4 regions of the Kitasatospora sp. NPDC058406 genome follow, and region 3 is predicted to be linked to each of the others. Evidence: riboswitches for the same ligand, from Rfam matches in the RefSeq annotation. Region 3 holds a riboswitch; each other region holds the start of a gene.

Region 1 (2,191 bases), on a different contig from region 3:
AGGCCGCGGCGATGGCCTTCATCCTGCTCTTCGCCGGGTTCGAGACGACCGTGAACCTGATCGGCAACGGCACGTACGCGCTGTTGCGCAATCCCGGCCAGCGCGCCCTGCTCCAGGAGTCGATCGCCCGTGGCGAGAGTGGTCTGCTGGAGACCGGGATCGAGGAACTCCTGCGCTACGACGGGCCGGTGGAGCTGGCGACGTGGCGGTTCGCGACCAGCCCGCTGACCATCGGCGGGGTGCTGATCCCGGCCGGGGACCCGGTGCTGGTCGTGCTCGCGGCGGCGGACCGGGACCCGGCGCGGTTCGCCGACGAGAACACCCTCGACCTGGCCCGCGCGGACAACCCGCACCTGGGCTTCGGGCACGGCATCCACTACTGCATCGGCGCCCCGCTGGCCCGGTTGGAGGGGCGGTCCGCGCTGGCCACGCTGCTCTCCCGGCTGCCCGACCTGCGGCTCGCCGAGAGCCCGGAGAACCTGCGGTGGCGCGGTGGTCTGATCATGCGTGGACTTCGTGAACTTCCCGTGGAATTCACCCCCGAGAAGATGCCCGAAAGGGCCTCTTCCGGGCAGTCGTCCGGTGCTCCGTCCGATCGGTGAGGCGACCCGCGACACGCTGACGGAAGGTCTCCGACCAGGCAGGACGGCGAGATTGAACCGTCACCAACCCGGACATAGCGCCCCCGTTGGTGGGCGATCCATCACCTGACGTGATTTCCGTGTGATACCGACGATATGAGCTTGTGATTGCTCTACGGATCTGTCTACTCTCCGTGGAGTTCGCAGCTGCGAGCCCCGAGCACGGAACGCCGAGTCCTGCCCGTCGTGCCCCGGGAAACCGACCAGACCCTGGGCAGGGGCGGGGGAACCAGGTTTGTTGCCGTCCCCCACGGCTTGGGGTGAAGCCGCCTCGCGCGGCCGGGCCACCTCCCGGTCCGAACCCGACAGCTCACCTCGCAGGCGTGCGGAGAGGGACCTCTTCATGCTGTTCGTCGGAACCGGCCGTCATCGTCGTCGTACCCAGACCGAGAAGGCCATCGCCGTCGCCGGCGTCGCCGGTGTCGGGCTGGCCCTGCCGATCCTCAGCGCCACCGGTGCCTCCGCCGCCCCGGTCTCCACCTGGGACGCGGTCGCCCAGTGCGAGGCCGGCGGCAACTGGAGCATCAACACCGGCAACGGCTTCTACGGCGGCCTGCAGTTCACGCCCAGCACCTGGAAGGCGTTCGGCGGCACCTCGTACGCGCCGCAGGCCAACCAGGCCTCCAAGGCGCAGCAGATCTCGGTGGCCGAGAAGGTCCTCGCCTCGCAGGGGCCGGGCGCCTGGCCGGTCTGCTCCAAGAAGGCGGGCCTGAGCAAGGGCGGCGCCCCGGCGGCGGTCGACACCTCGGCGGACGCCAAGCCGGCCGTCCCGCAGGCCGCCACCCAGCCGAGCGCGCCGCAGACCACCGCCCCGCAGACCACCGCGCCGAAGCACGCCGCGCCGAAGTCGGCCCAGCAGGAGAAGCCGGCCCAGGCGGCCAAGCAGGCCCCGAAGCACGCCGCGCCGAAGCCGCAGGCCCAGCAGGACCGGCCGCAGGTGCAGCAGTACGGGCAGGCCCCGTCCTTCTCCGGCATGTCCGGCTGGGACGCCGACGCGAAGGTGTTCTGGTACGAGAACAACGGCGGCTGGTACTGGACCAGCCACCAGAGCGTCTACCAGCAGTACGCCGGTCAGGCCGCGGTCCAGGACGCCCGTCCGGCCGCCGCCCAGAGCGCCCCGGCCGCCCAGCAGGGCGCGGGCCACGGCTACACCGTCCGGGCGGGCGACACGCTCGCCGGCATCGCCGCCGGCCAGGGTGTCTCCGGCGGCTGGCAGGCGCTCTACGACGGCAACCGCGGCACCGTCGGCGGCGACCCCGACCTGATCGTCCCCGGCCAGGTGCTCACCCTCGGCTGATGCCGTTTCGCCGGTGGATCGCGAGGGGGGGCCGGGTTCGACCGGGTCCGGCCCCTTCGTCCCGATCCGGCCCCCTTCCGTGGGGCAACCAGGTGAACTACCGGCGGGTAGCCGTGCCACACGCTGAGACGGGACCCGGGCCGACGTGGCCCGGAGAGCCCGTGCGGTTAGGCTCTGGTCGTAACGACTCCGCAATCGTCCGGCCGACAGCACCCACCGTCAGCCGAACCTGTTTCCGCTAGGAGATGCCTCG
Region 2 (2,191 bases), on a different contig from region 3:
CTTCGGGATTCGGCCTGAATTCGGCGGGAATCCGGCCGGGCGGACAAGCCACCGGAAAGATCCCCCCCGGGGGGAGTAAACGACAAAGGCCGACCCGGTTCGCGAGAGGAGGTCTCGCGAACCGGGCCGGCCCAACGGGCGTGTCCCGCGCCCGTGGATCCACTGGTGGTGCGGCGATCACCCGGTCAAGCGGTCACCCGACATGACCATTCCGGGAGGTCGTTCACCCCGCACCCAGCGGTGGTTCTGGTGCTCGATCAGATCGAGACGCCGTGCGCCCGCAGGTAGGCGATCGGGTCGATGTCCGAGCCGTACTCCGAGCCGGTGCGGATCTCGAAGTGCAGGTGCGGGCCGGTCACGTTGCCGGTCGCACCGGAGAGGCCGATCTGCTGGCCGGCGGTGACGGTCTGACCGACCTTCACCGCGATCGAGGACAGGTGCGCGTACTGGGCGTACTTGCCGTCGGCGAGCTTGATCTCGACCTCGTTGCCGTAGGCGCCGCCGTTGCCGGCCTTCACCACGGTGCCGGCCGCGATGGCGCGCAGCGGGGTGCCGGTGGCAGCGGAGAAGTCGACACCGGTGTGGTGGCCGGAGGACCACATGGAACCGGCGACACCGTAGGCGGTACCGAGCTTGGTACCGGCCAGCGGGGCGACGTAGCCGGAGGAGGCGACCACGGGAGCCGGCGCCGGGGCGGCGGGCTTCGCGGCCTGGACCGGCGCGGGCTTGGCGGCGGGCGCGGCGGGCTTCGCGGCCGGGGCGACCGGCTTGACGGCCGGGGCGGCGGGCTTCGCGGCCGGGGCGGCGGGCTTGGCGGCCGGCTTCACCGAGTCCTGCGAGACCTGCGGCTTGGCGGCGGGCGCGGCCGGCTTGGCGGCCTCGACGGCCTTGCCGCCGAGTGCGAGCTGCTGGCCCGGGTAGATCAGGTTCGGGTTGGCGCCGACGACCGAGCGGTTGCGCTCGTACAGGGCCTCCCAGCCGCCCTGGACGTTCTTCGCGTCGGCGATCTTCGACAGGGTGTCCCCGCCTGCGACCTTGTAGGTCTCCTCGGCCGCGGCGGCCGGGGCGGTCTCGGCGGCCGGGGCGGCGTCGACGCTGGCGGCGCCGTTCCAGGTGCTGGTCTGGTGGGGCTTGGCGGCCGGAGCCTCGTGGGCCTGGGCGCTCACCGCGGTGACCAGCGGGAGGGCGAAGGCGGCGCCGGTGACGGCGGTGGCGATACCGATGCGGACGGCGCGGGGCAGGGCGATACGACGAGCCTGTGCGGCCATGGCTGATGTCCTCTCCGACGCCTACGAGGTGAGCTGTCGGGTTCGGGCTGGAGTTGCCCGGCCGCATCTAGGCGGCTTCACCCCAAGCCGGACCGCGAATTCCGGTCCGGCGACTTACCTTTGGGTCCCCCGCTCCTGCCGAACAGAGTTCGTTGCGTACCACCGGGCAGCGGCAGGACTAGGCGTTCCACCCGGTGGCCACCCGGGCTGACGCCGGGCGGTCGCTGAACTAAAACTCATCCGTCCGAGTGAAGCAATGTCGATCTCTTGAACTCGCAACAAAACACCGGACCGCCGTCACGCTCCGAATGATCGGCTGCACAGTACGCACACAATCGATTCACGGCGTGCCACTGATCCACGACCCTCCGCCGATTTCCGGACCGGTCCGCACACGATCACTCACGGAAAGCCATCCGCCGACACGCCCCCGGTGACCCTTGTCACGTCGGCCCCCGGGGCGGACGATCATGCCGTGGCCACCTCCGAGGCCGGCATCCTGCGGTTGGGCACCGCGCAGGGTCGCTGGGTACTTCTGGCGACGGTGCTCGGCTCCAGCCTGGCGATGCTCGACGGGACCGTCGTGAACGTCGCGCTGCCCAGGATCGGGACCGATCTCGACGCCCCGCTCGCTGCCCTGCAGTGGACGCTCAACGCCTACCTGCTCACCCTGGCCGGGCTGATCCTGCTCGGCGGCGCGCTCGGGGACCGGTACGGCCGGCGCCGGATCTTCCTGCTCGGCGTGGTCTGGTTCGCCGTCGCCTCCGCGGCCTGCGCGGCCGCGCCCACCATCGAGGTGCTGGTCGCCGCCCGCGCGGTGCAGGGCGTCGGCGGGGCCCTGCTCACCCCGGGATCACTGGCGATGCTCCAGGCGGTCTTCCACCCCGAGGACCGCTCCGCCGCGGTCGGCCTCTGGTCCGGCC
Region 3 (2,191 bases):
CCGGCCGACTCACCGAGGCCCTCCCAGCGCAGCCGCTTGCCGTCGGCCGAGTAGGCGTTGCGGAAGGCTGCGCCGTTGTCGACCTGGAACAGGAAGGTGCGGCCGGCGAAGCCGGGCAGGGGGGCGGTCATGGTGGGGCTGGTCCTCGTCTCTCATGCGGTTCCCGGTGCGGTCCGGACGGTTCCGGCGCGGTTGGATCCCCAACCTATCCGACCGCCCCGTCTTTCGCGGCGTACTCGGGCACGGGGCCGGGGCCGACGGGCCGGGCCCCGCACCGGACGTCCTCCTGCCGCGCCCTCCTGCCGGCCGCCTCCCGCTCCACCCCGCCACCGGCCGGGGAACCTGCCCTCCCGGGCGGTCCTCCAGGGCGGCCCTCCTCGACCGGGCCGCGGTGCTCCTCGGGAGCGCGGCGCCGGTGCCGCCCCGGACCGGAGGGCCCCGGCCGGGGCCTGATCCGTAGCTTCCTCCCAACTGATCAACTCCGCAGGCGCGTTGATCATCCGCGGACGCCGGGTCTGTGACCTGCGCGACAACCGTCCGTGCGAGGTTGTCCGGTCCCCGGCGGCCTGCCTAGCCTGCAGGGGCGTCCGCTGTCGCGGACTCCCGCCGTCGGGACGCCGAGTCCTGTCCACCCGCCGGTCGGCACCCGAGCACCACAGCGGACGGGAGCGGGGGACCCAAGGTCAGTGCCCGGTCCGTGCGCCTCCGCGCCCGGACCGCGGCTAGGGGTGAAGCCGCTCCCCGGGCGGCCGGGCAACCTCAGCCCGAACCCGACAGCTCACCTCGCAGGCGTCGTAGAGGACCCAGCCATGCCCCCTGCCCCGCACCGGCCTGCCCGGCGCCACGCGCCCCGCCACGCCCGCCCCACCCACCGGCGCCGCACCGCCGCCCTCGCCGCCACCGGAGTGCTCGCCGTCACCGGCGCCGGCCTGCTCGGCGTCCCGGCCCTCACCGGAGCCCAGGCCGCCACCGCGCCCACCGTCACCCAGGACGCCCTCACCCCGGCGACCATGGTCGCCGGCAAGGCCTCGACCGCCTCGCTGGCCGTCCACTCCTCGGCCTGCTTCACCGCCAAGACCGTCGGCGTCGGCATCCGCGACGCGGCCGGCCGCAACCTCGACTTCCCCGGCAACGTCAGCAACGCGCAGATCTGCCCGAGCGGCCTGTCGATCACCACCGGTGCGCGCACCCTGGCGGCCGGCACCTACACCCAGTTCGGTTTCTGGCAGGACCTCGGTGGTGCCTGGCACAACCTGCCCTCCCGGCAGCTGGTGGTCTCCGCCACCGCCACGCCGAGCCCGACCCCCACCCCGTCGCCGACGACGCCCCCCACCACGCCCCCCACCACGAGCCCGACGACGCCCCCCGCCACCGGTGCCCCCGTCGCGGGCAAGAAGCTCACCTGGTCCGACGAGTTCAGCGGCCCGATCGCCTACGGCTCCCGCTGGACCGGCGACCGCAGCAGCGCCTACCGCTACGGCAACCACAACCCCGACGACAACAAGCTCGACTGGCTGAACAAGAACAACGTCACCGTCGGCGGCGGCGCCGCCACGTTCACCGCCAGGCCGGGCGCCAACAAGCTGGAGAACGGCAAGCAGTCCTGGGACACCGGGCTGCTCACCACCGAGTACTCCGGCGAGGGCTTCCAGGTGAAGACCGGCGACTACGCCGAGACCCGGGTCAAGCTCCCGGCCGGCACCGGCGCCTGGCCGGCGCTGTGGACCTGGAAGAACGGCAACGGGGAGATCGACACCTTCGAGTACCACCCCGACAACCCGAACCTGCTGGAACTGACCAACCACGTCAAGCCGGGTCACCTGTACTACACGGACGCCAAGGCGATAGCCAAGGACGGCTGGGTGACCATCGGCACCCACTACGGCGCCACCTCCGTCGACTGGTACGTCAACGGGGTCAAGGTCTTCTCGGACGGCAAGGGCGTCGGCACCACCTGGTCCGCGTACCTGATCCTCAACCTGTCCCTGAGCGCGGGGCAGTACCACCCCGCGCCCCAGGGCACCGCGCCGATCACCTTCGCCGCGGACTACGTCCGGGTCTACCGCTAGGACCGGCCCCGAGACCGTCCGCTCCCGGAGGAGCGGGCGGTCTCAGGCGGTCTGCACGACCTCGATCGCGAACGGCTGCCGGTTGTTGGCCTCGTTGTGGTCGTCGTCGCCGCGCACCGCGA
Region 4 (2,191 bases), on a different contig from region 3:
GTTCCCGGTGGCGGCGAGGGTGAGGGTGCGGTCGGCGGCGAAGGTGAGGGCGCCGGTCGGCTCCACCAGCAGCGTGCCGACGGCGGCGTCGGTGTCGAGCAGCACCCGGTCGGTGATCCGCACGGTGCTCCTCGGGCCGGGCACGGCACCGCCCCAGCCGGCCGGGTCGGACCAGCGGCGGCCGCTCTGGTCGACGGTGGGCGCGGGGGCCGGCTGTTCGGGCGCGGCGCCCACCGGAGCGGCCTCGGGGGACGCCCCACCGTGGCCTCCGGCTCCCGTCCGGTCCGCGCCGACGGCCGTGGACGATCCGGCGACGGCGGCGACCGGTTCGGTCGGGCCGCTCAGCGAGCGCCGCAGCACCTCCTCGCCGCTGACCGCCGCGAAGGCGGTGCCGACGGCGAGCCAGCGCAGTAAAGTGCGGCGACTTAAGGGAGTTAGGGGCGGTTCGGGTGGGATGTCCGCTCTGCGATGCTTTGCCCTGCGATGCGCTCCGCGCGCCCGGCCGGTCGGCCGGGCGGGGGCCGGGTCCTCGTCCATGGCCATCGGTGCGTAGCCCTCCCCACGGGCGGCTGCGGCGGCGCCGGCGTCCTACCGACGCTCTGAAGCATAGGCAGTTGCGTTGACCGCGACGGGCGTTGCATGAAATCGGTCATTTCTGATCATGAAGGACAGCCGCCCACCACGGATTTCGCAAACAGTGACGTGGCTCACACATGTTTGCGGTTTGAAGGCGGCTCTGCTTAACGTGCTCCCCGTTCGTGGCCACACGGACCCAGCTCCCCTGCAACGCCGAGTCCTGCCGTCGGGTGCGCTGGAAGTACGAAGCACCACGGCAGGAGCGGGGGAACCACAGGTAGTTCGCCCAGGCCGGTCCCCGGACCGACCAGGGCTAGGGGTGAAGCCGCGTCCACAGCGCGGCCGGGCAACTCCAGCCCGAATCCGACAGCTCACCTCGCAGGCGTGGGAGAGGACCGCGTCTTCATGCTGCCCACCAACGGCACCCGCCTGTCCAGCCGCACCCGTCGCGCCATCGCCACCCTCGGCGTCGCGGGCATCGGCCTCACCATCCCCTGCCTCACCACCGGCACCGCCTCGGCCGCCTCCGTCGCCACCTGGGACAAGGTCGCCCAGTGCGAGAGCACCGGCAACTGGAGCATCAACACCGGCAACGGCTTCTACGGCGGACTCCAGTTCACCAGCTCCACCTGGGCCGAGTTCGGCGGCACCTCGTTCGCCGCGCGCGCCGACCTCGCCACCAAGGACCAGCAGATAGCGATCGCCGAGAAGGTGCTCGCCGTGCAGGGCCCCGGTGCCTGGCCGGTCTGCTCGGTCAAGGCCGGCCTGACCAAGGGCGGCACCCCGGCCGCCGTCGACACCTCCACGGCCGCCGCCAAGCCGGCCGTCCAGACCCCGGCCCCGGCCGCCAAGCCCGCCGCCCAGCCGAAGGCCACGCAGCCCGCCGCGCCCAAGGCCGCCCAGCCGCAGGCGCAGGCTCCCGCCGCCACCGACGCCGCCCGCCAGGGCGACGGCGGCCAGGACGGGCGCCAGTGGCGCCAGCAGACCGGCCAGCAGGGCGGTCAGCAGGGCGACCGGAAGCAGTCCGCCGACTACACCGTGGCCGTCGGCGACTGGCTCTCCTCCATCGCCGACAAGAACGACGTCCAGGGCGGCTGGGAGCGGCTCTACGAGCTCAACCGCGCCACCCTGACCGAGGGCCCGCACAGCATCTACCCGGGCCAGCACCTGACCTTCGGCGACCGGGCCAAGGGCAACCAGGCCTCGGAGGAGTCCGGCAAGGGCTTCGACTGGTTCAACCGGGCCAAGGACGCGGGGACCGGCACCGCCACCACCGAGCCGGCCGCCCAGACCCCCGCCCCGGCCACCAAGCCGGCCGCCAAGCCCGCCGCCCAGGCCGAGACCCCGGCCCCGGCCCAGGCCGCCACCGGCAGCATGGCCGCGGCCGTCTCCTTCGCCCAGTCGAAGGTCGGCCAGGCCTACGTCTACGGCGGCACCGGCAACGGCGGCTGGGACTGCTCCGGCCTCACCCAGGCCGCGCTGCGCGCCGCGGGCATCACCGTCCCGCGCGTCGCCGCCGACCAGGCCGCCGCGTCCACGCACGTCTCGCTCGACGCCCTCAAGCCGGGCGACCTGCTGTTCTGGTCCAACAACGGCAAGGACTCCGGCGTCCACC

What was found. A riboswitch is a leader RNA that binds a small molecule or an ion and turns the genes downstream of it on or off. The one in region 3 is predicted to bind cyclic di-AMP.
Region 1: it holds a riboswitch for cyclic di-AMP, as region 3 does, so the genes downstream of both, ACFWOG_RS06900 (transglycosylase family protein) here and ACFWOG_RS00465 (hypothetical protein) in region 3, are expected to answer to the same signal.
Region 2: it holds a riboswitch for cyclic di-AMP, as region 3 does, so the genes downstream of both, ACFWOG_RS35945 (peptidoglycan DD-metalloendopeptidase family protein) here and ACFWOG_RS00465 (hypothetical protein) in region 3, are expected to answer to the same signal.
Region 4: it holds a riboswitch for cyclic di-AMP, as region 3 does, so the genes downstream of both, ACFWOG_RS37135 (transglycosylase family protein) here and ACFWOG_RS00465 (hypothetical protein) in region 3, are expected to answer to the same signal.

Annotation. Positions count from the first base shown of each region.
Region 1 covers NZ_JBHXKE010000022.1:21,393-23,583, forward strand. Annotated here, with positions in the region: gene ACFWOG_RS06895 (cytochrome P450) at 1-602, shown strand, start outside; cyclic di-AMP (ydaO/yuaA leader) riboswitch at 833-979, shown strand; gene ACFWOG_RS06900 (transglycosylase family protein) at 985-1,938, shown strand; gene eno (phosphopyruvate hydratase) at 2,191-2,191, shown strand, end outside.
Region 2 covers NZ_JBHXKE010000291.1:6,190-8,380, reverse strand. Annotated here, with positions in the region: gene ACFWOG_RS35945 (peptidoglycan DD-metalloendopeptidase family protein) at 258-1,268, opposite strand; cyclic di-AMP (ydaO/yuaA leader) riboswitch at 1,272-1,433, opposite strand; gene ACFWOG_RS35940 (MFS transporter) at 1,744-2,191, shown strand, end outside.
Region 3 covers NZ_JBHXKE010000001.1:106,590-108,780, reverse strand. Annotated here, with positions in the region: gene ACFWOG_RS00470 (MoaF N-terminal domain-containing protein) at 1-131, opposite strand, end outside; cyclic di-AMP (ydaO/yuaA leader) riboswitch at 652-800, shown strand; gene ACFWOG_RS00465 (hypothetical protein) at 810-2,069, shown strand; gene ACFWOG_RS00460 (hypothetical protein) at 2,112-2,191, opposite strand, start outside.
Region 4 covers NZ_JBHXKE010000321.1:588-2,778, reverse strand. Annotated here, with positions in the region: gene ACFWOG_RS37140 (hypothetical protein) at 1-543, opposite strand, end outside; cyclic di-AMP (ydaO/yuaA leader) riboswitch at 778-974, shown strand; gene ACFWOG_RS37135 (transglycosylase family protein) at 961-2,191, shown strand, end outside.